DNA from 2 places in the Streptomyces sp. SP18BB07 genome. Region 2 is predicted to be linked to the other one. Evidence: riboswitches for the same ligand, from Rfam matches in the RefSeq annotation. Region 2 holds a riboswitch; the other holds the start of a gene.

Region 1 (14,176 bases), on a different contig from region 2:
CCCCGGGTTGCTCCAGACAGCGGAGTACGCACGGGCCGTGTTCCGCGCGTACCAGCCGACGGCACCGCAGAAGGTGATCAACGAGCTGGTGGCGGCCAGAGTGGAGCGCGTTCACATTCTCGACGACCCAGCAGATCCTTTGTTGTGGGTGGTCCTGGACGAGGCCGCGTTGCGTCGCACCACGGGCGGGCCCAAGGTGATGGCCGAGGCCCTACGCCACATCGCCGGGATGATCCATCAGAGCCGGGCGATCGTGCAGGTGCTGCCGTTCAGCTCCGGTGCCCACGCGTCGATGGAGGGCTCCATCAAGTTGATGGACTTCACGGAGGCGCCCCCGCTCGTCTACTACGAGGGTGTCGGCACCGGCCGCCTGGAAGATGACCCCGCCACTGTCCGCTATCAGCGGCGCACCTTCGAGTTCCTCGCGGCCGCCGCGCTGCCGCCAGAGAACTCCCTGGTCATGCTCGAATCGATGGCCCAGGATTATGCGCATGAGGAGCATTCCTGAGTACGACCTGGGCTCGGCCATCTGGCACAAGTCCAGCTACAGCGGCGGCAGTGGCGGCAACTGCCTGGAGGTTGCCCGCTGGCACAAGTCGAGCTACAGCGGCGGCGACGGCGGCAACTGCCTCGAAGTCACCCTCGCCCACCCCACCCACATCCCCGTGCGCGACTCCAAGACCCCCCACGGCCCGAAGCTCGTGTTCCGGGCGGAGAGTTGGTCCCTGTTCATCGAGGAACTGAAGCGCGACTGACCCGCGAGGAGGTCAGGATCTGACCTACATGATTCCTACTGTGGGGGCATGAACACAACGACGCACACCCCCGCCCCCACCCTGCCCACCGGCGAGCGCGCCGACCTGCTGGAAACCCTCGCCAAGCAGCGCCACTTCCTCCGCTTCACCACCCGTGACCTCACCGACGAGCAGGCCGGACAGCGCACCACGGCCAGCGAACTCTGTCTCGGCGGCCTGATCAAACACGTCACGTCGGTGGAACGGAACTGGGCGGCGTTCATCGTGGACGGCCCCTCGACGATGCCCGACTTCACCGCCATGACCGAGGCCGACTGGGCCAAGCGCGCCGACGAGTTCCGCATGCTGCCCGGCGAGACGCTGGCCGGCGTGCTCGCGGACTACGCCGAGGTGGCCGACCGGACCGACGAACTCGTGGCCACGCTGCCCGATCTGAACGCGTCGCACCCGCTGCCGAAGGCCCCGTGGTTCGAGGGGGAGGCGAGCTGGTCGGCCCGCAGGGTGCTGCTGCACATCGCCGCCGAGACCGCGCAGCACGCCGGTCACGCGGACATCATCCGGGAGTCCCTGGACGGGTCGAAGAGCATGGGCTGACACCCGGACGAAGCCGGCCCCGAAGCTCAAGCCATCAGCCCCGAGTGCTCCTTTTTGGAATGGGAATGGGCCTCAACCCACCCTCCCACCCGGCAAGTTGACGGCACGCGTTCGAGTTGCCACGCACCGTGACGATGCTGATACGGTGCCCGCAGACGAAACAGCCCCCGCCAGGTGCTACCAACACCTGCGGGGGCTTGACCTACGAGATCGAAGAAACTCGGAGTTCGATCCCCATGGCTGTTGCCAACTCTAGTGCCGCCTCCCTGCCCGCGCACGCGGACCCGCACCCTCCGCGCCCCCATCCCATGGCCTCCCCCGGCTACGGCAAGCGAGCCACCCCCGGCCAACACCCGCGCACGGCCCACGACTTCGCCGCCCTCCCACCCCGCGAGGCAGCGATCGCCGCGTACATCGACCGCCTCCCCGACGGCGCCGACATCAGCGTGAAGACGCTGGCCAAGGAGCTGCCGTACGGCCAATGTGCCCTGCGCACGGCCCTCAACAGGATCCAGGACGCGGGTCACTTGCGCCGGGGCCGCGAGCACCTGACGACCAAGTCGGGTACGGCGCAGTGGATCACCCGAACGTGGTTCTCCCGTACCGCGCGCGACGACACCTGGTGGGCGAGGTTCACCCGGGGTGACGTACCCGAAGAGGAGCCGGACCGAGCCCGCCCCACCCGCTCCCGCGCCCACATCCTGCTCGCCGCCCTCGGCCGTACGGCCCCGGCCCTGTCCCTCTCCCAGGCCGACTGCGCGGCTCTGGCCCCGCTCCTGATGCCGTGGTTCGAGCGCGGCGCCACGGACGAATCCGTACGCCGGGCCCTCACCAGCGGCCTCCCCACCCCCGTCCACAGCCCGGCCGCCCTCATCCGCACCCGCCTACGCGACAAACTCCCCCCAGAGCCCGTACCGACACCCGAACCGGCACCCGCACCCACTCCCCTCCGCATGCTGGAATGCGCCCACTGCCGCACCCCGGGCCGCCCGGAAGCCCTACCGGGCGGCGTCTGCGGCGCCTGCCGAGGCGAACGCACTCCGGCCCGCCACCCCAACGCGCCCCTTTCCTCCTCCACGATCCACTCCCGCGCGGCGGAGATCCGCGCGGCGATGCACCGGCAACGGCAAGCACAGAAGCTCAAGGACTACGCCGACTGACCGCCGCACCCCGACACCGCACACTCATCGCAGCAGCGGCAGCGCCCTGAACTCGTGCCCTTCCCACAGCCGCCGCGAGGCCTCCTCCGGGTACGGCCTCACCTCCGGCTCCACATCCAGCACCTGCGTCAGCCGACCGCCGTCCCTCCCGTCGTACGCCGGCCAGCCCGGCTCCCCCGTCCGCGCGAACGCCGTCCACGACGTCTGGAAACGGTCGGTCAGCGCCCTGGCCTCCGGCGGGACCCCGCTGCCCGCGAACAGCAGCTGCCCGAGGTCCGCCTCGTACGTGCCGAACAGCAGCGGGATGTCCAGGCCGTGGCACGCGCCGAGCGCACCCCCGTAGCCCGGGGCCGGCCAGGTCAGCTCGTAGAGGTGCGCCCGGCCGCCGCCCGCGACCTGCGCCTCGGCCAGTCGCAGGGTGGGCATGTTGAACAGCCAGTCCGTCTGCACGCGGGCGTAGAGCGCGCTCGGCGTGGCGTCCGGGTAGACCGCGCGATAGGCGCGCGCGCCGTCCGGGCCCGGCGCGAACGTACGCAGCGCCCACTCCGCCCGGTCCTCGCCGATCTTGTCGAGCTGACCGCCGAGGACGAGGAACAGCTGGAACTCGTCCCGGTTGTGCCCGGCCATCAGTTCCACGTCCCGGGCCGCGCCGGCCGCCAGCGCCTCCCAGGGGGTGCACGGCAGCACCTCGCCGTCGACGACCGGCGAGAAGGGCGTGACCGTGGGGGCGACCTGGCCCCACCGGTCCTCGTACTTCCCCATCCGCGCCCCCAACGCCTCACCCGCCGCCGTGAGTTCACGCGGGTCGACGGCGGACAGGGCGTCGGCCGTCGGCGGCAGGCCCGCCTCCTCGGCTATCTCGGCCGCGATGTCCCGGGCGAGTTCGTCGGAGAAGAAGGTGCCGGGCACGCTCTGCGCGATGGCCCGCCGGAACAGACCCCGGGCCCTCGGCATGGCCAGCAGCGAGGCGGCGGACCCGGCACCCGCCGACTCCCCGAAGACCGTGACCTGCCCAGGGTCCCCGCCGAACGCCGTGATGTTGTCCCGCACCCACTCCAGCGCGGCGACCTGGTCCAGCAGGCCCCGGTTCGCGGGCGCCCCGTCGAAGCTCGCGAAGCCCTCGATGCCGACGCGGTAGTTGAAGCTGACGACGACCAGATCGCCGGCGCGCGCGAGGTGCCGCGCGTCGTAACCGGGGCTGCCGGATTGGCCGAGCTTGTAGGCACCGCCGTAGATCCACACCATCACCGGTCGGCGTGCGGCCGGATCCGCCTCGGGTGTCCACACGTTGACGGTCAGCCAGTCGTCGCCCGCCGCGCCCGCGGGCACGTCCAGCGTGCCCGTACGACCCTGGAAGCCCGACTCCTGCGGGGGCGGCGGGCCGAAGGCGTACGCCTCCCGGGTCCCCTCCCAGGCCGGCGCGGGCCGGGGCGCGCCGAACCGGGCCTCCCCCACCGGCGGTTCGGCGAACGGGATCCCCCGGAAGACGGTGAGCCCGCCCTCCTCCCGCCCGCGCACGGCACCGGCCACGGTGCGTACGACTAGTCCATCGGCTGAGGTCATGCGTCGACTCCTCACGGGTGCGGAAGCGGTTGCCCGGCTCACTCGAACCACAAGCTTGCCTAAATCAACCAACTGACGTCCGCACCCGTGAGTTCCCGGGGCCGTTCCCCGGATGTCAGCACCGTGGGTCGCCGACCCGGGACTCCTACTTGAACGGCACGTTCACGCAGGCCAGCCGCGCCCCGGCCGTCCCCGCGTGCCCCTCGTGCGTGGAGGTGGCCGCCGCGTGCAGGACCACCGAACGGGCCCCGCCGTCCCGGAACCGCCAGTCGACGGTGGCGATCGAACGCGCCGAACCGTCCTCGTTCGTCCGCACGTCCAGCCACACCTCGTTCTCGGGGTTGGCGTACGCGGGGTCGACGGACGGCTGCTTCGGGTCCAGCTCGTCCTGGTAGTGCGGCCCGGCGTCGGCGGGCAGCTCGCCGCAGGGCTTGGTGTGGACGTGGGCGCCGTAGACACGGTTCGCGGCGAGGTCCCGCAGCCGCAGCTCGATCCGTGTACCGCCGTCGCGCCGCAGCTCCTCCTTGACCTGCACCCGCCCGGCGACCGGCACCAGCGCGGTGTCGTAGGTGACGGCCGGCGCCACGTCGGCGGTGGCGGCCGGGGCGAACACGGTCTCGACGACGGTGTCACCGGTACCGGCCGTGGCAGCCACGCCGAGACCAGCGGCGAGGGCGAGGGCGAGTGGGGGAGCGAGCTTGCGTCGTGCCATGGGGAGTCCTGCCCGATTCACGGAGGAGGTGGGGGGAGGTAGTGCGATCATCAGCAAATCGGCGCCCCAACTACCGGATGAATCACCGGAGTTGGGGCGCCGATGGCGCTGTGCGCACGACCCTACAACCGCTCAGCGGCAACTCGGCCGAGCGAACCACGACCGAACGGCCCTCGACCGAGCGAACTTCAGCCGAGCGAACCTCAGCTGAGCGAACCCAACGCCGACGGCTCGAACGTCTTCAGCTCGTCGAAGCGGCCGCCGAGCACCTTCGCCGCCCACTCGGGGTCCTGGAGCAGCGCACGGCCCACGGCGACGAGGTCGAACTCCTCGGCCTCCAGACCGTCCAGCAGGTCGTCGATCCCCTTCGTCGTCGCCGCCTCGCCGGTGAACGCGGCGAGGAACTCCCCGTCCAGACCGACCGAGCCGACCGTGATGGTGGGCTTGCCGGTGAGCTTCTTCGTCCAGCCCGCGAGGTTCAGCTCGGAACCCTCGAACTCCGCCTGCCAGTAACGGCGCGTGGACGCGTGGAAGGCGTCGACCCCGGCCGCCACCAGCGGACTCAGCACCGCCTCCAGCTCCTTGGGCGTCTCGGCGAGGCGCGCGTCGTACGCCTCCTGCTTCCACTGCGAGTAGCGGAAGATGACGGGGAAGTCGGCGGACACGGAGTCCCGTACGGCGGCCACGATCTCCGCCGCGAACTTCGTCCGGGCGACCGGGTCACCGCCGTAGGCGTCCGTACGGCGGTTGGTGCGCTCCCAGAGGAACTGGTCGACGAGGTAGCCGTGGGCGCCGTGGATCTCGACGCCGTCCATGCCGATGCGCTCGGCCTCGGCGGCGGACTTGGCGAAGGCCGCGATGACCTCGTCGATGTCGGCCTGGGTCATGGCCCGGCCGCCCTCGGCCGGGGTGCCGTCGACCCGCAGCCCGGAGGGGCCGAACACGGGCGCCTCGGGGAAGAGCTTGCCCTGCTGCCGGACGGTCCCGATGTGCCACAGCTGCGGCACGATCGTGCCGCCCCCGGCGTGCACGGCCTCCACGACCTTCGCCCACCCCGCGAGCTGCTCCTCACCGGCGAACCTGGGCACCCGGTCGAGATCCCCCGCCGTCTCGTGCCCGACATACGTCCCCTCGGTCACGATCAGGCCGACGCCCGCGGCGGCCCGCCGCCCGTAGTACGAGGCCACATCCGCCCCCGGCACCCCACCGGGCGAGAACGTCCGCGTCATGGGCGCCATCGCGATCCGGTTGGGGATGGTCAGCCCGTTGATCGTGACGGGCCGGGACAGCACCTCGGCGGCACGGGAGGTGGAACCAGTGGTGGGGGCGGTGGAAGCGGTGGTCACGTGGGGACTCCTGAGAAAGGGGAGACGAGAGCAGGATGCATTCCATGCGCACGCATATAGCGATGCCTTCTCGCACAACCGCCCCTCCCGCCCCGGAATTCCACCCCCACACCCCCGCCCGCTGTGACCCCGGACACGCCCGAGGGCGGCACCCCCTGCGTCCAGGGGGTGCCGCCCTCGGTACTGAAGGACGGTGATCGACCGGGGTCGATCAGAAGTCCATGTCACCGCCCGGCATGCCGCCGCCGGCGGGCGCGGCGGCCTTCTCCGGCTTGTCGGCGATGACGGCCTCGGTGGTGAGGAAGAGCGCGGCGATGGAGGCGGCGTTCTGCAGGGCAGAGCGGGTCACCTTCGCCGGGTCGATGATGCCCTCGGCGATCATGTCGACGTACTCACCGGTCGCGGCGTTCAGGCCGTGGCCGACGGGAAGGTTGCGCACCTTCTCGACGATGACGCCACCCTCAAGGCCACCGTTGACGGCGATCTGCTTGAGCGGGGCCTCCAGGGCGAGCTTCACGGCGTTGGCGCCGGTCGCCTCGTCACCCTCCAGGTCCAGCTTCTCGAAGACCGTGGAGGCCTGGAGCAGGGCCACGCCACCACCGGCGACGATGCCCTCCTCGACGGCCGCCTTCGCGTTGCGAACGGCGTCCTCGATGCGGTGCTTGCGCTCCTTGAGCTCCACCTCGGTCGCGGCACCGGCCTTGATGACGGCCACGCCGCCCGCGAGCTTCGCCAGGCGCTCCTGGAGCTTCTCGCGGTCGTAGTCCGAGTCGCTGTTCTCGATCTCGGCGCGGATCTGGTTGACCCGGCCCTGGACCTGGTCGGTGTCACCGGCACCGTCGACGATGGTGGTCTCGTCCTTGGTGATGACGACCTTGCGGGCGCGGCCCAGGAGGTCCAGGGTCGCGTTCTCCAGCTTGAGGCCGACCTCCTCGGAGATGACCTCGCCGCCCGTGAGGATGGCGATGTCGCCGAGCATGGCCTTGCGGCGGTCACCGAAGCCCGGGGCCTTGACGGCGACGGACTTGAAGGTGCCACGGATCTTGTTGACGACCAGGGTCGACAGGGCCTCGCCCTCGACGTCCTCGGCGATGATCAGCAGCGGCTTGCCGCCCTGCATGACCTTCTCCAGGAGCGGGAGCAGGTCCTTGACGTTGGTGACCTTGGAGTTGGCGATGAGGATGTAGGGGTCCTCCAGGACCGCCTCCATGCGCTCCATGTCGGTCGCGAAGTACGCCGAGATGTAGCCCTTGTCGAAGCGCATGCCCTCGGTGAGCTCGAGCTCCAGACCGAAGGTCTGCGACTCCTCGACGGTGATGACGCCTTCCTTGCCGACCTTGTCCATGGCCTCGGCGATGAGCTCGCCGATCTGGGTGTCGGCGGCGGAGATGGAGGCGGTGGAGGCGATCTGCTCCTTGGTCTCGACCTCCTTGGCCTGGTCGAGCAGCGCACCGGAGACGGCCTCGACGGCCTTCTCGATGCCGCGCTTGAGGGCCATCGGGTTGGCGCCGGCGGCTACGTTGCGCAGGCCTTCCCTGACCAGGGCCTGGGCGAGAACGGTCGCGGTGGTCGTACCGTCACCGGCGACGTCGTCCGTCTTCTTGGCGACTTCCTTGACCAGCTCGGCGCCGATCTTCTCGTACGGGTCCTCGAGCTCGATCTCCTTGGCGATGGAGACACCATCGTTGGTGATCGTGGGGGCGCCCCACTTCTTCTCGAGGACGACGTTCCGGCCCTTGGGGCCGAGCGTCACCTTGACGGCGTCCGCGAGCTGGTTCATGCCGCGCTCGAGGCCGCGCCGCGCCTCCTCGTCGAACGCGATGATCTTGGCCATGTGAAGTGGTCCCTCCAGGACTGGGGGTGATTCCTTCGGACCGCGCCCGCGCCCGCGACGGACGGCTCGCCTGCCTCGTGGTTCCTTGCCCCACCCGGCCTGCGGGCCTCACCGACCCGGTCCTTCGTTGTCACTCTCACCTTCAGAGTGCTAACGCCAATGATTAGCACTCGGCATGGTCGAGTGCAAGCGGCTCTCGATGATCCGCAGGTGAACGCACCCGCGCGCCCCCGTCGGCAGCCCTCCGGCCGGGCACACAAGAGGGCTCGCACCCCGGTGCGGGGTGCGAGCCCTCCTATGAAGAACGAAGAACGTCGCTGCGTGGAACCCGGCGCGTTACTTCAGCCGGCCGCGAGTCGGACCATGTCCGCCTGCGGCCCCTTCTGACCCTGCGAGATCTCGAACTCGACCCGCTGGCCCTCTTCCAGGGTGCGGTAACCGTCCATCTGGATCGCGCTGTAGTGGACGAATACATCCGCACCACCGTCGACCGCGATGAAGCCGTACCCCTTCTCCGCGTTGAACCACTTGACGGTGCCCTGAGCCATGCCTAACTCCCCTATTACTGGCCCTTGCACAGATCCGCACTTCGCGGATCCGGGTCAGACCTCACCCCCCAACGGTTGGGGGTGTGCGCCGGAACGCGTCGACCGCGGCCGAATGTATCTGTCCAACTGCCCTCTGCAACAGGTCAATCGGACGAGAATTCTGGACACGACCGGTCGGGAATGTACGAACAATTCGCCCGAATTCAGGGCAAGTCGGGCCCCACAAAGGGAACGAAATGCGCAAAAGGCATGCCCACTTTGGCTACTTCATATAGGGCGTGCGGCGCGATCACATATGCGCCCGGCAAGGAATCACTACGGTGATCGGACCGGGTTCCCCAACTCTACAGTGCTCAACCATAGAGAATTGCCCCCTCCGCTTCTCTCACGGAGGGGGCAATTCGATGAACTCTCGGTAATCGAAGTTACCGACGGTTACTACCGACCGGTACGGAGCGGCGGTCAGCCACCGGCGACCGCGGGAATGATCGACACACCCGCACCGTCCGGCGTGGCCGTCTCCAGCCCCTGCTCGAACCGGACATCGTCGTCATTCACGTACACATTCACGAACCGCCGCAACTTGCCCTGGTCGTCCAGAACCCGGGCGGCGATCCCGTTGTGGTTCTTCTCCAGATCGGCGATGACCTCCCCGAGGGTGGCACCCTCGGCACTCACCTCGGCCTGCCCACCGGTGTAGGTGCGAAGGATGGTGGGGATGCGGACGTTGACGCTCACGATGGGACCTCCGGTCAGCTGATGCTTTTAAGGGGCGCGGGGCTGTACTGGATATGCGGCTACCGCCGCGCGGGCGCGACCAGCCCCCACAGCCCCGCAGACGAACGACTACCAGCCCTTACACAAGACCGGCCTCACGGAACGAATCAAGGCTGGGCCGAATGGTCGCGGTCAGCCCGGTACCGGCCACCGCGTCCAGCGTCTTGAGACCGTCACCGGTGTTGAGCACGACCGTGGTGAGCGTCGGGTCCAGCAGCCCGTCCTCGATCAGCTTCTTCGTCACACCCACGGTCACCCCACCGGCGGTCTCCGCGAAGATCCCCTCGGTCCGCGCGAGCAGCTTGATCGCCTCGACGACCTGCTCGTCCGTGACGTCCTCCACGGCCCCACCGGTCCGCCGCGCGATGTCCAGCACATACGGCCCGTCCGCCGGGTTGCCGATCGCGAGCGACTTGGCGATGGTGTTCGGCTTCTGGGGGCGCACCACGTCGTGCCCGGCCTTGAAGGCCACCGACACCGGCGAGCACCCCTCGGCCTGCGCACCGAAGATCTTGTACGGCTTGTCCTCGACGAGCCCGAGCTTGATCAGCTCCTGCAGCCCCTTGTCGATCTTCGTGAGCTGCGACCCGGAGGCGATCGGCACGACCAGCTGGTCCGGGAGCCGCCAGCCGAGCTGCTCGCAGATCTCGTACGCGAGGGTCTTGGAGCCCTCCGCGTAGTACGGCCGCAGGTTGACGTTCACGAAGCCCCAGCCCTCGCCGGCCGGGTCGCCGATCAGCTCGGAGCAGAAGCGGTTCACGTCGTCGTAGTTGCCCTCGATGCCGACGAGCTCGCCGCCGTACACCGCGGCCATGACGACCTTGCCCTGCTCCAGGTCGTGCGGGATGAACACACAGGACCGGAAGCCGGCGCGGGCGGCGGCGGCGCCGACGGCACCGGCCAGGTTGCCCGTGGAGGAGCAGGAGAGGGTGGTGAAGCCGAAGGCGCGGGCCGCCTCCAGGGCCTGGGCGACGACGCGGTCCTTGAAGGAGTGCGTCGGGTTGCCGGAGTCGTCCTTGACGAAGAGCTTGCCGGCGTCGACACCGAGCGCGGCGGCCAGGTTGTCGGCCTTGACGAGCTGGGTCCAGCCGGGGTTGATGTTCGGCTTGTCGGCGACGTCGGCCGGAACGGGCAGCAGGGGCGCGTAACGCCAGATGTTCGCGGGCCCGGACTCGATCGTCTTCCGCAGCTCCTCCGTCTCGTAGGCGGAGTAGTCGTACGCGATCTCGAGGGGCCCGAAACACTCCTCGCAGGCGAAGACCGGTCCGAGGGGGACGCGGTGACCGCACTCACGACAGCTCAGCGCGGCGGCGGGGCCGAGGTCTACCGTGGAACCCGTGGAGGCGGAGGATTCGGTGGTGCTTGCAACAGTCTGCGCAGCCATGGAGGCGAGGCCCTTTCTCCTCATCTTCCTCACGACGCACTTCGCCGTGAGACGGATTTGGCACCTTCCCTAGCCGGGAGCCTCGCGACGCGATCGACAGTGATCACTACGAGACCGGCTGGAGGGTTGCCGGGGCTTCATCGGGCCGTATCCCTCTGCCCCTCTGGATGAGCGGTATTTGGTTGTATACGCCGACGAGCCGCGACATGCGATGGTCACCAGCGTTGTCCAAGACTGTAACCGAAGGCCAGGACAGTTGAGAGAGCCGTCCGAACCGCGAGATGAACGCAGAGGAGCCGCGCACTGTGCTGAAGGAAGTCGAGCGCTGGCTGAACACCCGCTCCTGGTCCATGGCCGACCGCCCGCTCCACCGGATCATGGCCGCGAAACGAGCCACGGGACAGACGGTCAGCGTCGTCCTGCCCGCGCTGAACGAGGAGGAGACGGTCGGCGACATCGTCGCGATCATCCGCCATGACCTCATGCGGCAGGTCCCGCTCGTCGACGAGATCGTGGTCGTCGACTCCGGCTCGACGGACCGGACCTCGCAGGTCGCGGCCGCCGCCGGGGCGCGGGTCGTCCACCGCGACGCGATCCTGCCCCGTATCCCGGCCGTGCCCGGCAAGGGCGAGGTGCTGTGGCGGTCGCTGATGGTGACGTCCGGCGACATCGTCTGCTTCATCGACGCGGACCTCAGGGAGTTCTCGTCGGACTTCGTCTCCGGGATCGTCGGCCCGCTGCTCACCGATCCCGGTGTCGACCTCGTCAAGGCGATGTACGACCGGCCCCTTGGCTCGGCCGCCGGGCAGGGCGGCCGTGTGACCGAACTCATGGCCCGCCCCCTCCTCAACATGCACTGGCCCCAGCTGGCCGGCTTCGTCCAGCCGCTCGGCGGCGAGTACGCGGCACGGCGCTCGCTCCTGGAGCGGCTGCCGTTCCCGGTGGGCTACGGCATCGAGCTGGGCATGCTGGTCGACGCGCTCCACCTGGTCGGCCTCGACGCGCTGGCCCAGGTCGACGTGGGCGTCCGCAAACACCGCCACCAGGACGGGGCGGCGCTGGGCCGTATGTCCGCGGCGATCTACCGCACGGCTCAGCTGCGGCTGGCGCGGGGGCACCTGATCCGGCCGGTGCTGACGCAGTTCGAGCGGGGGCGGGAGGGGTTCGAGCCGCGCACGTATTCGGTGGACCTGGAGGAGAGGCCGCCGATGGTGCAGATCGAGGAGTACGTGCAGCGAAAGGCGGCGTGAGGGGGTGGGGGGTGCCTGTTTCGTCGCCGGGTGCGGGTAGGTGGGGGCTGATCGCGCAGTTCCCCGCGCCCCTGAAAAGCCGGGGCTGCGCCCCGTGCTTTTCAGGCCCGCAGGGCCGTGGTCTTTCAGGCCCGCAGGGGCCTGGTCTTTCAGGGGCGCGGGGAACTGCGCGAGACGCCCCACCGGGCCGCACCCGCCGACGCATCCGCACCCCCCACCCCATCAGGCGCCCGGTACACGGCCGCACCCCACGTTTGACCGGCGGAGCCCTTGGCTAGGTTGTGCCGTATGGCATCGACGCACAGCGCGCGGATCCTCGTCGCCTCCAACCGCGGCCCCATCACGTACACGGAGGACGAATCCGGCGCCCTCACAGCGAAGCGCGGCGGCGGCGGCCTCGTCTCGGGGCTCTCCGCGATCGACTCGGAGGCAGGCGCCGTCTGGGTCTGCTCCGCCCTCGGCGACGGCGACCGCGAGGCCGTACGCCGCGGTGTCGGCGAGCCCGGCGTCCGCATGCTCGACATCCCCGCCGACGTGCACCACGACGCGTACAACGGCGTCGCCAACTCCACGCTGTGGTTCGTGCACCACATGCTCTACCAGACCCCGCTGGAACCGTCCTTCGACGCGGAGTTCCGGCGCCAGTGGGCGTCGTACGAGACGTACAACCGCGCCTTCGCCGAGGCGCTCGCGCAGGAGGCGGCGGACGGCGCGGCCGTGCTCGTGCAGGACTACCACCTGACCCTGGTCCCCCGGATGCTCCGCGAACTCCGCCCCGACCTGCGGATCGGCCACTTCTCCCACACCCCGTGGGCGCCCGTCGACTACTTCCGGCTGCTCCCCGACGACATCGCCGCGCAGGTCCTCGACGGCATCCTCGGCGCCGACCGGGCCGCGTTCCTCACCCGGCGGTGGGCGGACGCGTTCACCGAGTGCGCCCGCGCCGTCCTCGGCCCCGACGCCGCGTCCGGCACCCGGATCGGCGTGCACGGCCTGGGCGCCGACGCGGACTTCCTGCGGGCCCGCGCCCACGAGGCGGACGTCGACGACCGCATGACCGCGCTGCGGGAGCAGATCGGTACGGCCCCCGACGGCACCCCGCGCCGTGCGATCGTCCGCGTCGACCGCACGGAACTCTCCAAGAACATCGTGCGCGGCCTGCACGCCTACCGGCAGCTCCTCGACGACCGGCCGACCTGGCGCGAGCGCGTCGTGCACCTCGCCCTCGCCTACCCGTCGCGGCAGGACCTCGCGGTGTACCGGGACTACATGGCCGAGGTCCAGCGGGTCGCGGACGACATCAACGAGCGGTACGGGACGCCGGGTTGGACCCCGGTCGTCCTCCACCTCAAGGACGACTTCGCCCGCTCCCTCGCGGCGTACCGGCTCGCCGACGTGGCCCTGGTGAACCCCATCCGGGACGGCATGAACCTCGTCGCCAAGGAGGTGCCGGTCGTCTCCGACGAGGGGTGCGCGCTGGTGCTGTCGCGGGAGGCCGGGGCGTACGAGGAACTGGGCGACGACTCGTTGGTGGTGAACCCGTACGACGTGGTGGGTACGGCGGCCGCCCTGCACGAGGCGTTGTCCCTGCCGGCGGCTGAGCGGGCGGAACGGACGAAGCGGCTCGCGGGGGCGGCGACCGCGTTGCCGCCCACGCGGTGGTTCCTGGATCAGCTGGAGGCGTTGGAGGGCGCCCAGTAGCTCGGGTGTTCGGGTTCGTTGGCGAGTGCGGGTCCGTCGTGGTTGCTCGCGCAGTTCCCCGCGCCCCTGTAGGGCAGGGGCTGCGCCCCCTGCCCTACACCTGCTCGGCGATGGCCGCGAGCAGGCGTACGACGCCTGCCGGGCCGTCGACCACCAGGTCCGCCCGCTCCGACACTTCGGTGACCTCCGTGCTGCCGCTGCAGACCAGCAGGCCCGGCGTGCCCTCGGCGCGGAGTTTCTCGACGGTGGCGAAGGCGGGGAGGTCGCCGAGGTCGTCGCCGGCATAGAGGACGGACTCGGCGGCGGTCTCCGTGAGGTGGTCGCGCAGAGCTACGCCCTTGTCCATGCCCGGAGGGCGGAGTTCGAGGACCAGCCGGCCGGGTTCGACGATGAGACCGTGGCGCGCGGCGAGGTCGGTCAGGGGCGTGCGCAGGGCCTCGAAGGCGGCCTGGGGGTCGGTGGCACGGCGGGTGTGGACGGCGACCGCGCGGCCCTTCTCCTCGATCCAGGCGCCGTCCCGGGCGCCGAGGCCGTCCAGCAGGCCGGGCAGCT
Region 2 (14,176 bases):
CATGGCCCCCTTCGGCAACGGCTACGGCGACTGGAACCTCGACTGGAAGAACTGGCGCGAGGGCAGCGCCCTGGTGGGCGGCACGAAGGAAGTCCCCGGGCCCCAGGTACAGGCTCGCCTGAGGCCGGAGTCCGTCTAGGCGCTCAGCGCCTGCCTGCTGCGGAGCAGGGAGGCCAGGGCCGCCGCGAACTCCACCGGCTCCACCGGCAGGGTCACCGCCGCGTCCGCCCGGCTCCATGTCGCGAGCCACGCGTCCTGCGGCCGCCCGATCAGCACCAGCGCGGGCGGGCACTCAAAGATCTCGTCCTTGATCTGCCGGCACACCCCCATGCCCCCCATGGGCACGGCCTCGCCGTCGAGGACACAGACGTCGATCCCGCCCTTGTCCAGCTCCTTGATGACGGCGGCGGGGGTCGCGCACTCCACGAACTCCACCTGGGGAACGTCCGGTGCCGGACGGCGTCCCGTCGCCAGCCGGACTTGTTCGCGGGTGTTGGAGTCGTCGCTGTAGACCAGCACCGTGGCGGTCGGCTGCATTGTTCCTCCGTGACGTCAGCGTCTTAAGGACAGGCCCGATGCGCGGATGCTACTCCCTCGAACCCCACGTCAGCACCGGTACCGAAGGGAGCAACACTCCGAACGGCACCCCCCGGAGTGAGGGCTGGATAAGCGACCGACATAATGTCGGTCGTGGCGACAGCAACGACAGTAGAAACCGGGCACGCGCACCCGTCGGTCAACCGGCCGAACCTCACCAGCGTCGGAACCATCATCTGGTTGAGTTCCGAGCTGATGTTCTTCGCGGCCCTCTTCGCGATGTACTTCACCCTGCGATCGGTGACCGGTCCGGAGTTCTGGTCGGAGAAGGCCGACACCCTGAACTTCCCGTTCTCGGCGACGAACACCACGATCCTGGTGCTCTCCTCCCTCACCTGCCAGCTCGGCGTGTTCGCCGCCGAGCGCGGGGACGTGAAGAAGCTCCGGATGTGGTTCATCGTCACGTTCGTGATGGGTGCGATCTTCATCGGCGGTCAGGTCTTCGAGTACACCGAGCTGGTCAAGCACGAGGGCCTGTCGCTCTCGTCCGACCCGTACGGCTCGGTCTTCTACCTGACCACCGGCTTCCACGGCCTGCACGTGACGGGCGGTCTCATCGCCTTCCTGCTGGTCCTCGGACGCACCTACGCGGCCAAGAGGTTCACCCACGAGCAGGCGACCGCGGCCATCGTCGTGTCCTACTACTGGCACTTCGTCGATGTCGTCTGGATCGGCCTCTTCGCCACGATCTACATGATCAAGTAGATCGGTCGGCCGAGCCGGGCGGACCGTACGCCCGCCTCGCACCGAGAACGACCCTTCCAGAAGCACCGACGCAGAAGATCCTGACACCGGGGTAATCCGTGAAAAAGCTCTCCGCACGACGACGCCATCCGCTGGCGGCGCTCGTCGTCCTAACCATCGCGCTGGCGGCCTGCGCGGGGCTGTACACCGCCTTCGCGCCCGCGGACAAGGCGGTGGCCGAAGAAACCGCGCAGACCCTCACCATCGAGGAGGGCAAGAAGCTCTACGCCGTCGGCTGCGCGAGTTGCCACGGCACCGGCGGTCAGGGCACGTCCGACGGTCCGTCCCTGGTGGGTGTGGGCGCGGCGGCCGTCGACTTCCAGGTCGGCACCGGCCGTATGCCGGCCCAGCAGCCGGGCGCGCAGATCCCGAAGAAGCCGGTCGTCTACTCGCAGGCCGAGATCGACCAGCTCGCGGCGTACATCGCCTCCCTGGGCGCCGGCCCGGAGATCCCGACCGAGACCGAGTACAACCCCGAGGGCGCGGACATCGCCGAGGGCGGCGAACTGTTCCGGACCAACTGCGCTCAGTGCCACAACTTCACCGGCAAGGGTGGTGCGCTGTCCGAGGGCAAGTACGCGCCGTCCCTTGAGGGTGTCGACCCGAAGCACATCTACGAGGCCATGCAGACGGGCCCGCAGAACATGCCGTCCTTCCCCGACACCACGCTGTCGGAGGAGAACAAGAAGGACATCATCGCGTACCTCGACGCGGTCAACAGCGACGACACCGTGGAGCCCGGTGGCCTCAGCCTCGGCGGGCTCGGCCCGGTCAGCGAAGGCCTCTTCGGCTGGGTGTTCGGGCTCGGCGCGCTGATCGCCGTCGCCGTCTGGGTCGCCGCTCGGACCGCAAAGGCCAAGAAGTCATGAGTAGCCAAGAGATTCCAGAAGAGAACCTGCCCACCGAGCAGGACGCGCATGGCGCGGTGAAGGTCGCGGACGAGGAGAACCCCTTCGCGGACCCCGGCCTGCCGCCCCACGAGCACCGGGTCCAGGACATCGACGAGCGGGCCGCCAAGCGGTCCGAGCGCACGGTCGCCCTGCTGTTCACGGTGTCGATGCTGGCCACCGTCGCCTTCATCGCCTCGTACCTGGTGATCGACGTCGACAAGTCGATCTACGTCTGGCCGATCGGTCACATCAGCGCGCTGAACTTCGCGCTGGGCATGACGCTGGGCCTGTCGCTGTTCTGCATCGGCGCCGGCGCGGTCCACTGGGCCCGCACGCTGATGTCGGACGTGGAGGTCGCCGACGAGCGTCACCCGATCGAGGCCTCGCCCGAGGTCAAGGCGAAGGTCCTTGCCGACTTCGCGCAGGGTGCCAAGGAGTCCGCGCTCGGCCGCCGCAAGCTGATCCGCAACACGATGTTCGGCGCGCTGACCCTGTTCCCGCTCTCCGGTGTCTTCCTGCTCGGCGGCCTCGGCCCCGCGCCCGGCACCAAGCTGCGGCACACCACGTGGGCCAAGGGCAAGAAGCTCGTCAACATGAACACCAACGAGCCGCTGCGCCCCTCGGACGTCGCGGTCGGGTCGCTGACCTTCGCCATGCCGGAAGGCCTGGACGAGCACGACCACGACTTCCAGAAGAACATCGCCAAGGACGCCCTGATGATCGTCCGGATCCAGCCGGACGACATCAAGGACAAGCGCGAGCTGGAGTGGGCCCACGAGGGCATCGTGGCGTTCTCGAAGATCTGCACCCACGTGGGCTGCCCGATCTCCCTGTACGAGCAGCAGACGCACCACGTGCTCTGCCCCTGCCACCAGTCCACCTTCGACCTCGCCGACGGCGGGCGGGTCATCTTCGGCCCCGCGGGTCACGCCCTTCCGCAGCTGAGGATCACCGTCGGCGAAGACGGCTACCTCCAAGCGGTCGGCGACTTCGAAGAGCCCGTCGGTCCTGCCTTCTGGGAGCGCGGATGAGTACTGCAACCACCACCGGTTCGCGCGACAAGCGCGAGAAGGCACCGGCCGGCGAGCGCGTCGCCGACTGGGCCGACGGCCGGCTGGGGATCTACTCCCTGGCCAAGGCCAACATGCGCAAGATCTTCCCCGACCACTGGTCGTTCATGTTGGGCGAGATCTGCCTGTACAGCTTCATCATCATCATCCTCACGGGTGTGTACCTGACGCTGTTCTTCCACCCGTCGATGAACGAGGTGGAGTACCACGGCAGCTACGTCCCGCTGCAGGGCCAGCTGATGTCCGAGGCGTTCAACTCGACCATGCACATCTCCTTCGAGGTGCGCGGTGGTCTGCTGATCCGGCAGATCCACCACTGGGCCGCGTTGGTCTTCCTCGCCGGCATGTTCGTGCACATGATGCGCGTGTTCTTCACCGGCGCGTTCCGCAAGCCGCGTGAGGTCAACTGGCTGTTCGGCTTCCTGCTGTTCGTCCTCGGCATGTTCACCGGCTTCACCGGTTACTCGCTCCCGGACGACCTGCTCTCCGGCACCGGTGTCCGCTTCATGGAGGGCGCGGTCCTGTCCGTGCCGATCGTCGGCACGTACCTGTCGTTCTTCCTCTTCGGCGGGGAGTTCCCGGGCGGCGACTTCGTGGCCCGCTTCTACTCGGTCCACATCCTGCTGCTGCCGGGCATCATGCTCGGCCTGGTGGTTGCCCACCTGATCCTGGTCTTCTACCACAAGCACACGCAGTACGCGGGCCCCGGCAAGACGAACAACAACGTCGTCGGCATGCCGCTGCTCCCCGTGTACATGGCGAAGGCCGGCGGCTTCTTCTTCCTGGTCTTCGGCGTCATCGCGATCATCTCGGCGGTCGCCACGATCAACCCGATCTGGACCATGGGCCCCTACCGGCCCGACCAGGTCTCCACCGGCGCCCAGCCCGACTGGTACATGGGCTTCTCCGAGGGTCTGATCCGTGTCATGCCGGGCTGGGAGATCAACTTCTGGGGTCACACGCTCGTCCTGGGTGTGTTCATCCCGCTGGTGATCTTCCCGCTGGTCCTGGTCGCGATCGCGGTCTACCCGTTCATCGAGTCCTGGGTCACCGGCGACAAGCGCGAGCACCACATCCTGGACCGCCCGCGCAACGCCCCGACCCGTACGGCCTTTGGTGTCGCGTGGATCACCTGGTACATGGTCCTGCTGATCGGTGGTGGAAACGACCTCTGGGCGACCCACTTCCACCTGTCGATCAACGCCATCACCTGGTTCGTCCGGATCGCGTTCTTCGTGGCCCCGGTCCTCGCGTTCATCGTCACCAAGCGCATCTGCCTCGGCCTGCAGCGCCGGGACAAGGACAAGATCCTGCACGGTCGCGAGACCGGCATCATCAAGCGCCTGCCGCACGGTGAGTTCATCGAGGTCCACGAGCCGCTCAGCCAGGAGCAGCTGCACACGCTCACGGCGCACGAGCAGTACAAGCCGGCCGAGATCGGCCCCGCGGTCGACGAGAACGGTGTCGCCCGCAAGGTGTCGCGCCTGCAGAAGGTCCGCGTCAAGCTGAGCAAGGGCTACTACGGCGAGGACAGCCAGATCGCCAAGCCCACCGTCGAGGAGTACAAGGAGATCACGAGCGGCCACGGCCACCACTGATCGCTTCGCTTCGCCACACCACGGTCGAAGGGCCCCCGTCCGATCTTCGGACGGGGGCCCTTCGCCGTGCTCCGACCTGGATAGGGTGGGGTTCTGTTCTTCTCTGCTACGACACCCAGGAGCGGCTATGAGCGCTGTGACCCCCGCTGGAGGCGACACCGCGGCGGGCCGTTCCTGGCCCGCCGTGCTGAACGCGCTGCTGTCCGGGCAGGACCAGGACGCCGGCGCCACCTTCTGGGCGATGGACCAGATCATGCGCGGGGAGGCGACGGACGCGCAGATCGCCGGGTTCGTGGTGGCCCTGCGGGCCAAGGGGGAGACCGTCGAGGAGATCACCGGTCTCGTCGAGGCGCTGTACGAGCACGCCAAGGTGATCGAGGTGTCCGGGAAGACCGTCGACATCGTCGGGACGGGCGGGGACGGCGCCAAGACGGTCAACATCTCCACGATGTCGTCGATCGTCGTCGCCGGCACCGGCGCGAAGGTCGTCAAGCACGGCAACCGGGCCGCGTCGTCGGCGTCCGGGGCGTCGGACGTGCTGGAGAAGCTGGGCGTCAATCTGGAGCTGACGCCGCAGCGGGTGGCCGAGGTCGCCGAGGAGGCCGGGATCACCTTCTGCTTCGCGGTGAAGTTCCATCCGGCGCTGCGCCATGTGGCGGCCGCGCGTGGGCAGTTGGGCATCAGGACCGTCTTCAACGCGCTCGGGCCGCTGGCCAACCCGGCGAGGGTGCGGGCCCAGGCGGTCGGTGTGGCCGACCCCCGCATGGCGCCGATCATGGCCGGTGTCTTCGCCGAGCGCGGCAACTCCTCCCTGGTCTTCCGCGGCGACGACGGGCTGGACGAGCTGACGACCACGGCGACGTCGCGGGTGTGGGTCGTGCGGGACGGCAAGGTGACCGAGGAGAGCTTCGACCCGCGTGACGTGGGGTTGGAGCTGGTGCCGGTGGAGGCCCTGCGGGGCGCCGACGCGTCCTACAACGCGGATGTCGCGCGGCGGCTGCTGGGCGGGGAGACCGGTCCTGTGCGGGACGCGGTGCTGCTCAACTCGGCGGCGGCGCTGGTGGCGTTGGAGCCGACGTCCGCCTCGCTGGCGGAGCAGCTGCGGGGCGGGATGGAGCGCGCGGCCGAGTCGATCGACTCCGGGGCGGCGCGGGGAGTTCTCGAGCGGTGGGTCGCGGCGACGAACCGGTAGTTCGTCGGGTGGGCGCGGGTGAGGTGTCGGGTGCGGCTCCGGTGGGGCTTCTCGCGCAGTTCCCCGCGCCCCTGAAAAGCCGGGGCTGCGCCCCGCGCCTTTCATCCCGCAGCCCCCTCGCCTTTCAGGCCTACAGCCCCCTCGTCTTTCAGGCCCGCAGGGGCCTGGTCTTTTAGGGGCGCGGGGAACTGCGCGAGAAGCCCCACCGGACCCGCCCCCGCCGACGAAACACGCACCCCCAACCCCTCACGCGTCTCATCCCGCAATCCGGACACGAGTTGCGGCACGCCGATCACTTCACGTACGTTCCTGCTCAGGTCATGAGTGACAGCCCATAGCCCCGGCTGGCTGTCCGGCAACCCTCCTTCCGTGGCGGGGTGCCCCGGGTGAAGACCGGGCCGTAGGCAGCGAGGTCTACGGCAAGCGCGGCTTCGAGGGAGTCTTCCGTGAGCAAGCGAATGCGATAGGGCCGCCGAGCCCCGCCTCCGCGCACCCCTTTCTCTTCTTTTCCTCCTCCGCATGCCTCCTTTCCGCATGCCTCCTCACGGGAGTTCCCCATGTCTGTCTCCACCCTTGCCGCCGACCAGTCCGTTTGTGCCCCGCTGCCCGTTCTGGGCCGGGATGTCACCGTCCCGCTCGTCACCGGCGGCGAAGTCACCTACGCCGCACTCGACTACGCGGCCAGCGCCCCCGCGCTGCAGCGGGTGTGGGACGACGTGGCGGCGTACGCGCCCTACTACGGCAGCGTCCACCGCGGCGCCGGCTACCTCTCCCAGCTGTCGACCGACCTCTTCGAGAACGCCCGCAGGACCGTCGCGGAGTTCCTCGACTGCCGGGCCGAGGACCAGGTCGTGTTCACCCGGTCGACCACCGACTCGCTGAACCTCCTGGCCGCCGCCCTCCCCGCCGACTGCCAGGTCTTCGTCTTCGAGACCGAGCACCACGCCTCGCTGCTGCCCTGGCGGAACGCGCGGGTGACGTACCTGGACGCGCCCCGGACGCCGGAGCAGGCCGTCACCACGCTGGAGACCGCGCTCGCGGGACGCGACCCGCACGGGCCGGCGCTGGTCTGCGTCACCGGCGCCTCCAACGTCACCGGCGAGATCTGGCCGGTGCGTGAGCTGGCCGCCGCCGCGCACGCGCACGGCGCGCGGATCGTGCTCGACGCCGCCCAGCTGGCGCCCCACCACCCGCTGTCCGTACAGGAGTTGGACGTCGACTGGGTCGCGTTCTCCGGCCACAAGCTGTACGCGCCCTTCGGTTCGGGCGTCCTGGCCGGCCGCGCCGACTGGCTCGCCACGGCCGAGCCGTACCTCGCCGGCGGCGGTGCCTCCCGCAAGGTGACCCGGCGCACCGACGGCGGCGTGGACGTCGAGTGGCACGAGACCGCCGCCCGGCACGAAGCCGGCTCGCCCAACGTCATCGGCGCCTACTCCATCGCCTCCGCCTGCAAGGCCCTCACCGAGGCGGGGTTCGACACGCTGGTCGCCCGGGAGCGGCACCTGATCGACACCGTGCGCGCCGGGCTCGCCGAGGTGGCCGAGGTGCGGATCCTCTCGCTCTTCGGGGACGACGCCCCGCGCGTCGGCGTCATCTCCTTCGTCGTCGAGGGCTGGAACAGCTCCCACTTCGCCGCCGCCCTCTCCGCCGAGTACGGCATCGGCGTACGCGACGGCTTGTTCTGCGCCCACCCCCTCGTCCGTACTCTCCTCGGCAGCGACCCGCAGACGCAGGGCGAGTGCGGAGCCCCCGAGGCCGCGCCCGGCGAGCGGTCCCTCAACGCGATCCGGGTGAGCTTCGGCGCGGGCACGCCCGACGAGCACGTGGAGCGGTTCGTGAGCGCGGTCAAGGAACTCGTACGGGACGGCGCGAAGTGGAACTACCGCACGGAGGACGGGCGTTGCGTCCCGGCCGTCTGAGGACCGACAGCCGGTCGGTCCGCCGTTCGGTGGCCGGCCGTCGGGCCGCCCGCCGTCACCCGCGCGCCCAGCACGATCATCCGCAGGGCCCGTTCCGTGGCGTCCGTGAGGAGTTCGCTCGCGCGGACCATGGCCTCGGCGAGGGCCATCGGCGCGGGCAGGATGCCGGTGTACGCGTCCACGCCGGGCACCTCGTGCGCGCCCTCGCCGAGGGTGCCCGCGAGGGCGAGGACCGGGCGGGCGTGCAGCTTGGCGCGGCGGGCCACCTCGGCGGGGACCTTGCCGCGCGGTGTCTGGTGGTCGAGGGCGCCCTCGGCGGTGATGACCAGGTCGGCGCGGGCGAGCCGGGCGTCGAGGTCCAGGTGGCCCAGCAGCACCTCGAAGCGGGGGAGCAGCCGGGCCCCCAGGGCGGCCAGCCCGGCCCCGAGACCACCGGAGGCGCCGGTGCCGGGGCCGTGCCGGAGGTCGATGCCGGCCGGGCTGCCGGGCAGGTCGCGGGTGAGGACGTACGCCCAGTTCTCCAGGGCCGTGGACAACTCCTCGACCTGCGCCGGTGTGGCCCCCTTCTGCGGGCCGAAGACCCTGGCGACTCCCCGTTCACCGCACAGCACGTTGAACGGGTTGCAGGCGACGAGCAGCTCCACGTCCTCGAGGCGGGGGTCGAGCCCGGTCGGGTCGAGCCGGTCCAGGCGGCTCAACTCCCGTCCGCCCGGCGGTAGTTCGGCGCCGTTCGCGTCCAGGAGTCGTGCGCCCAGCGCCTGGAGGGCGCCGGCCCCGCCGTCCGACGTACCGGAATCGCCGCAACCGACCAGGATCCGCCGGGCGCCCGTGTCGAGCGCGGCGCGGATCAGCTCGCCGACGCCGTACGTGGTCGTCGCGCCGGGGTCGCGCAGCGCGGACGGGACGAGGGAGAGGCCCGCGACGGCGGCCATCTCCACCACGGCCGTCCCCGTGGTCGCCGGGTCGTGGTCACCGATCAGGGCGAAGTGGGTCTCGACCGGTTCGCCGACCGGGCCCGTGGCGTGCAGGGGGATCAGACGGCCCCCGGTGGCGGCGGCCAGCGCGGCGGCCGTGCCCTCGCCGCCGTCCACCAGGGGGATGAGGTCCACCTCCGCGTCGGGCAGCACCCGGCGGACACCTTCCGCGATGGCCTCGGCGGCGGCCTCGGCGGACAGGGACTCCTTGAAGCCACTGGGGGCCACGGCTACTCGGTTCAACATGTTCTCAGGGCTCCTCGGGAGTGGTTACGGGACGAGCGGGACGCCCACCAGCGGCCACACGGCGACCGCGAAGAGCACGACCAGGGCGGCGGTCAGCGGCGCCAGGACGGCGGAGAGGCGGAGCAGGTCACGAGGGGTGTAGGTGGGCGTGCCGGGGAGGTCGGCGAAGAGGGCGACCGGTTTCGCGGAGGCCGGGAGGGTGTGGCAGAAGCCGGCCGCGGCGGTGGAGGCGAGCGCGGCGGCGACCGGGTTGACCCCGGCACCCACGGCCGCCGCGACCACCAGCGGGACCAGCACCGACGACCGTGCGGACCGCGACTGCAGCACCAGATGGGCGGCCGTGCTCAGCGCCACGACCACGACCAGGAAGAGCGGCGGTGCGAGCCCCGGGGGCAGCCCCGACACCAGCCACTTCGCCGCTCCCGAGTCGCTGAGCGCGACGCCCATCGCCATGGTCGCGGCCATGAAGAGCAGCATCGACCAGGGCACGGTCCTGAGCGCGTCCTTCAGCCGTACGGTGCCGAGGGCCGGGGAGGACGCGACGACCGCCCCGATCAGCGCGACCACGGCCGGGGACACCCGGTGCAGCGGCTCGCTGCACCACAGGACCACGACCGTGGCCAGCAGCAGGGCGCAGCGCGACTCGGCGGGGGACCAGGGGCCCGTCACCGGCTGCTCGCTGTGGCGCTGGATCTCCTCGGCCGTGATCCGCACGGGGCCGCGGCGGTCCTCGCGGCGGGTCGTCGTCAACAGGACGGCCTCGGCCGCCAGATGGGACGACACGATCGCCAGCGGCAGGCCCAGCAGCAGCCACTCGGTGAAACCGATCCGGTCGCCCGTCGCCTCCCACAGCACCGACACGGTGATCAGATGCGCTCCCGCGCCGATCAGGGTCGCCACCGCGGACAGCAGGATCACGGTCGGGAACAGCAGCGCGAGCATCACCACCAGTCGTCTCCGGTCGGCCAGCGCCTTGGCGAGGGCCAGGAACACGGGCAGCGCGAGTGCGGCGCGACCCGAGGTGGCGGGCACGGCGAACGCGGTCACGACGAGCGCCGCCGTCGTCAGGTGCGTCAGCTGCCGTACGGTGCGCGCGCCGCTGACGAGGAAGGCCGCGGCCCTTCCCGCGAGCCCCGTCCGGGTCACCGCCGCCGCCAGGACGAACGCGCAGATCAGCAGCCATACGGTGTCGTCGCCGAGGGTGCGGAAGAGGGTGTCGTCGCTGATGACCCCGGTGACGGTGAGGGCGAGCCCCGCGCCGAGAGCGATGTAGGTGTCGTCGATGGGGGTGCCGATCCAGGCGGCCGTCGCCAGTGCGAACACCGCGAGGGTGAGGCGGGCCTCTCCGCCGAGGCCGGGGAAGTTGCCGGGGACGGCCAGCAGGGCGCAGAGGGAGAGGGCTACGCAGAGGGTGGTGGCCAGGCGGAGGTTCAGGGTCACATAGGGAAGGGTTCAGCCTGGCGGTGAGCCCTTGATGAGCCGTATATGAAGGAAGCTTCACGTGGGGGTTGTTCGGTCGTACGGCGACTGCGGGCCCGTGGGGGCTTGTCGCGCAGTTCCCCGCGCCCCTTGAGCGGCCTGCGGCCTCAAGGGGCGGCGGCTGCGGGCAGCCGGTAGCCCATGCCTCTCACCGTCTCCAGTTGCCCTGCCCCGAGCTTCTTGCGCAGGGCCCGTACGTACACGTCCACGATGTTCGAGCCCGGGTCGAAGTCGTAGCCCCATACGTGGGACAGGATCTGCTCCCGGGACAGGACCTGGCCGGGGTGGCGCAGGAACAGTTCCAGCAGGACGAACTCCCTCGCGGTCAGGTCCACCAGACGGTCCCCGGCCCTCGCCCGCCGTGTCCGCAGGTCCAGGGTCAGTGCGCCGCTGCGCAGCATCGTCACCTCGGGCGCCCGCGCCGCCGTGCGCAGCCGGAGGCGGACCCGGGCGAGCAGTTCCTCGAAGCGGAACGGCTTGGTCATCCAGTCGTCGGCGCCGCCCTCAAGGCCGGCCACGGTGTCGCGTACGGAGTCGCGGGCGGTCAGCACGATCACCGGGACGGTCACCCGGGCCTCGCGCAGCTCGCGCAGGACGGTGAAGCCGTCGCGGCCGGGGAGCCCGATGTCGAGGACGATCAGGTCGAAGCCGCCGGTGAGGGCGTACTCGTAGGCCGTGTCGCCGTCGCCGACCACGGTCGTGGTGAAGCCGCCCGCGCGCAGGCCCTTCTCCACGAACGAGGCGATGCGTTCCTCGTCCTCGACGATGAGGATGCGGTTCACGGGAGAGCCCCTTCGGTGTCCGTCGGTTTCATGCGCGTGCCTCCTCCAGGGCCAGGACGAAGGTCGCGCCGCCGCCCTCGGTCGGGTGCAGCCGGACCCGGCCGCCGTGGGCCTCGGCGATCGCGCGGACGATCGACAGACCGAGTCCGGCGCCGGAGCCGCGGGCCCCGCGCCGGGCCGTGCCCCGCCGGAACCGCTCGAAGATCACCTCGGTGTCCTGCGGCTGCACCCCGGGCCCGGAGTCGACGACGTACAGCTCGATCGTCGTGTCCTCGGCGCGGGAGCCGATGCGGATGGTCTGGCCGGCGGTGGTGTGCTGCACGGCGTTCTGGGCGAGCTGGACCATCGCCTGGGTGATCCGCTGGGGGTCCAACTCGGCCTCCCGGTCGGCCACTTCGGCGAGCTGCCAGTCGCGGTCGCCCAGGGTGCGGGCCTTGACGTAGACGTCGGCGGTGAGTTCGGCGAGCTGGACCGGTTCGGGGCTGACGAAGTCGGGCCGTTCGGCCTTGGCGAGCAGCAGCAGGTCCTCGACGATGCGGCTCATCCGGTCGAGTTCGTCGGTGACCAGCCGGACCGTCTCCTCGCGCTCGGCGGGATCGTCGCCCATCAGCTCCAGATGGCCGCGCACGATGGTGATGGGGGTGCGCAGCTCGTGGCCCGCGTCGTCGACGAACTCCCGTTGCGCGGCGAACGCCCGTTCCAGCCGGTCGAGCATCGCGTTGAAGGTCTCGGCGAGCGCGGCCACGTCGTCCCGGCCGTGCACCGGGATGCGGCGGGTGAGGTCCTGCTCGGTGAGCTGGGCGGCGGCGGACCGCACCAGCCGTACGGGTTTGAGGATCCGGCCCGCGACCACCCAGGCGATACCGGTCGTCATCAGCAGGGCGACCCCGGAGATGGCGAGGAGCACCCGGAACACCTCGTCGGCGCGTTCCTTCTCGCCCGCCGGGTGGAAGGCGACCACGAACGCCGCGTCCGGCGCGGCCCCGTGTCGGGCCACCTCCACCTTCGCCCAGCGGATGTCCCCGGCGGCCCGTTCCAGGGTTCCGGAGGAGCCGGGTGAGTCGAAGATCCTGCGCTGGGCGTCGGCGTCCTTGTACAGCGGCAGCGCGACGGCGATCTCCCGCTGCTGTCGGAGAAATCGGGGGGAGTCGCCGGGCCGGCCGACGAGCCCGATCAGTTCCTCGTCGACGTCGGCGTTCTGCCGTTGCAGGAAGACGGTCAGCAGCCGGGCCGGTTCGGTGAAGGGCCGCCCGGTCTCCGGATCGACGCCCTCCTCCTGGAGGTTGGTGAACTCCCCGGCCTCCTGCACCAGCAGGTCGTTGACGCGCTGGTCCACGTCCCGCAGGAGGATCGACCGCGTGGTCGTCGCCACCGAGGCGAGCGCCACGGTCATCACGAGCAGCAGCCACAGCAGGATCCGGACCCGGGCCGAGACCCGCCCGCGGGGTCGGTCAGCCGTCGTCACCGAGGCCGTCGTCGGCGTCGTCCCGGCCGTCCTGCTCGGAGGCATCGTCATCGTCGTCACTCGCGGAGCTGTCGGTCACCGGGGGCCGCGACACGACCTCGTCACTGGGCGTCGCCTTCGGCCGTGAGGGCGAGGGGCTCGGCGACCCGCTCTCCAACTCCACCTTCGACGGCACCTTCGGCGCCTCGGGGCTGTCGGTCAGGGCGAAACTGGTCGCGGCGATCCCGAGCGGAATCGCCACGACGGCGGCGAGAGCCGCGATCCGGCGGGAGAAGACCATGGGGACGATCCTGCGGAGCGGACCCGTCGGCGCGGATGAGGGCGAGATGAGGACTTCTTCATCTCGGGACGGCCTGTGGGCGCTCAGCCGTCCAGTCCGATGGCGAACGCGGCCTCCAGATCGTGCTGCGAGTACGTCCGGAACGCCACATGCGTGTCCGTGCCCAGCACGCCGGGGATCTTGCTGATGGAGCCGGGGATCACATCGGCCAGGTCGTCGTGGGCCTTCACCCGGACCATGGCGACCAGGTCGTAGGTACCGGTCACCGAGAACACCTCGCTCACGGATTCGAGCGCGGCGATCGACTCCGCGATCTCCGGGATCCGGTCCACGCTGGTCTTGATGAGCACGATCGCGGTGATCACGGCTGTTTCTCTCCCTCGGGGGCCGGAGCGGGGACGTCCGACGGAACATCCACGGGCGCTTTCACTCTAGCCCCACGCCCGTAACGCCCCCACGCGTAGACGAACCCCAGTCCGAACCCCACCAGATGCGCGAGATAGGCGACGCCCGGCCCCGAGGTCTGCCGCCCCGCGGCCAGCCACTGCAGGCTCACCCAGAACGGCAGGGTCACCCACGCCGGGAACCGCAACGGAAGAAAGAAGAGGAAGGGCAGCAGGCTCGTCACCCGCGCCCTGGGGAACAGGAAGAGGAACGCGCCGAGGACCGCGGAGATCGCCCCCGACGCGCCGACCAGCGACTGCGGCGACCCGGCGTGCGCCGCCGCGTACGCCACCAGCGCGAGATAGCCGCAGCCGACGTAGAAGAGGGCGAACTCCACATGGCCCATGCGTTCCTCGGCCATCGCCCCGAAGACGAAGAGGAAGAGCATGTTGCCGAGCAGATGCAGCCAGCTGCCGTGGACGAAGAGCGCCGTGAGGGGGGTGAGCGCCGCGCCCGGGGTGCCGTGGAACAGCTCCGCCGGGACGACGCCCCAGCG

Evidence for each region. A riboswitch is a leader RNA that binds a small molecule or an ion and turns the genes downstream of it on or off. The one in region 2 is predicted to bind S-adenosylmethionine.
Region 1: another riboswitch for S-adenosylmethionine. It lies ahead of thrC (threonine synthase); the one in region 2 lies ahead of PUR53_RS09460 (aminotransferase class V-fold PLP-dependent enzyme).

The regions. Positions count from the first base shown of each region.
Region 1 covers NZ_JAQYWT010000319.1:194,694-208,869, forward strand. Annotated here, with positions in the region: gene PUR53_RS22985 (helix-turn-helix domain-containing protein) at 1-508, shown strand, start outside; gene PUR53_RS22990 (DUF397 domain-containing protein) at 492-755, shown strand; gene PUR53_RS22995 (DinB family protein) at 804-1,349, shown strand; gene PUR53_RS23000 (hypothetical protein) at 1,658-2,509, shown strand; gene PUR53_RS23005 (carboxylesterase/lipase family protein) at 2,534-4,072, opposite strand; gene PUR53_RS23010 (superoxide dismutase family protein) at 4,218-4,784, opposite strand; gene PUR53_RS23015 (NADH:flavin oxidoreductase) at 4,988-6,130, opposite strand; gene groL (chaperonin GroEL) at 6,342-7,964, opposite strand; gene PUR53_RS23025 (cold-shock protein) at 8,306-8,512, opposite strand; gene PUR53_RS23030 (ubiquitin-like small modifier protein 1) at 8,975-9,250, opposite strand; gene thrC (threonine synthase) at 9,369-10,673, opposite strand; SAM riboswitch class I at 10,691-10,847, opposite strand; gene PUR53_RS23040 (glucosyl-3-phosphoglycerate synthase) at 10,979-11,923, shown strand; gene PUR53_RS23045 (alpha,alpha-trehalose-phosphate synthase (UDP-forming)) at 12,212-13,624, shown strand; gene otsB (trehalose-phosphatase) at 13,719-14,176, opposite strand, start outside.
Region 2 covers NZ_JAQYWT010000248.1:6,113-20,288, reverse strand. Annotated here, with positions in the region: gene PUR53_RS09495 (L,D-transpeptidase) at 1-139, shown strand, start outside; gene PUR53_RS09490 (hypothetical protein) at 136-537, opposite strand; gene ctaE (aa3-type cytochrome oxidase subunit III) at 682-1,302, shown strand; gene qcrC (cytochrome bc1 complex diheme cytochrome c subunit) at 1,401-2,210, shown strand; gene qcrA (cytochrome bc1 complex Rieske iron-sulfur subunit) at 2,207-3,262, shown strand; gene qcrB (cytochrome bc1 complex cytochrome b subunit) at 3,259-4,899, shown strand; gene trpD (anthranilate phosphoribosyltransferase) at 5,027-6,091, shown strand; SAM riboswitch class IV at 6,408-6,523, shown strand; gene PUR53_RS09460 (aminotransferase class V-fold PLP-dependent enzyme) at 6,649-8,010, shown strand; gene PUR53_RS09455 (glycerate kinase family protein) at 7,971-9,230, opposite strand; gene PUR53_RS09450 (SLC13 family permease) at 9,255-10,670, opposite strand; gene PUR53_RS09445 (response regulator transcription factor) at 10,817-11,491, opposite strand; gene PUR53_RS09440 (sensor histidine kinase) at 11,520-12,956, opposite strand; gene PUR53_RS09435 (small secreted hydrophilic protein) at 12,943-13,236, opposite strand; gene PUR53_RS09430 (Lrp/AsnC family transcriptional regulator) at 13,320-13,601, opposite strand; gene PUR53_RS09425 (rhomboid family intramembrane serine protease) at 13,598-14,176, opposite strand, start outside.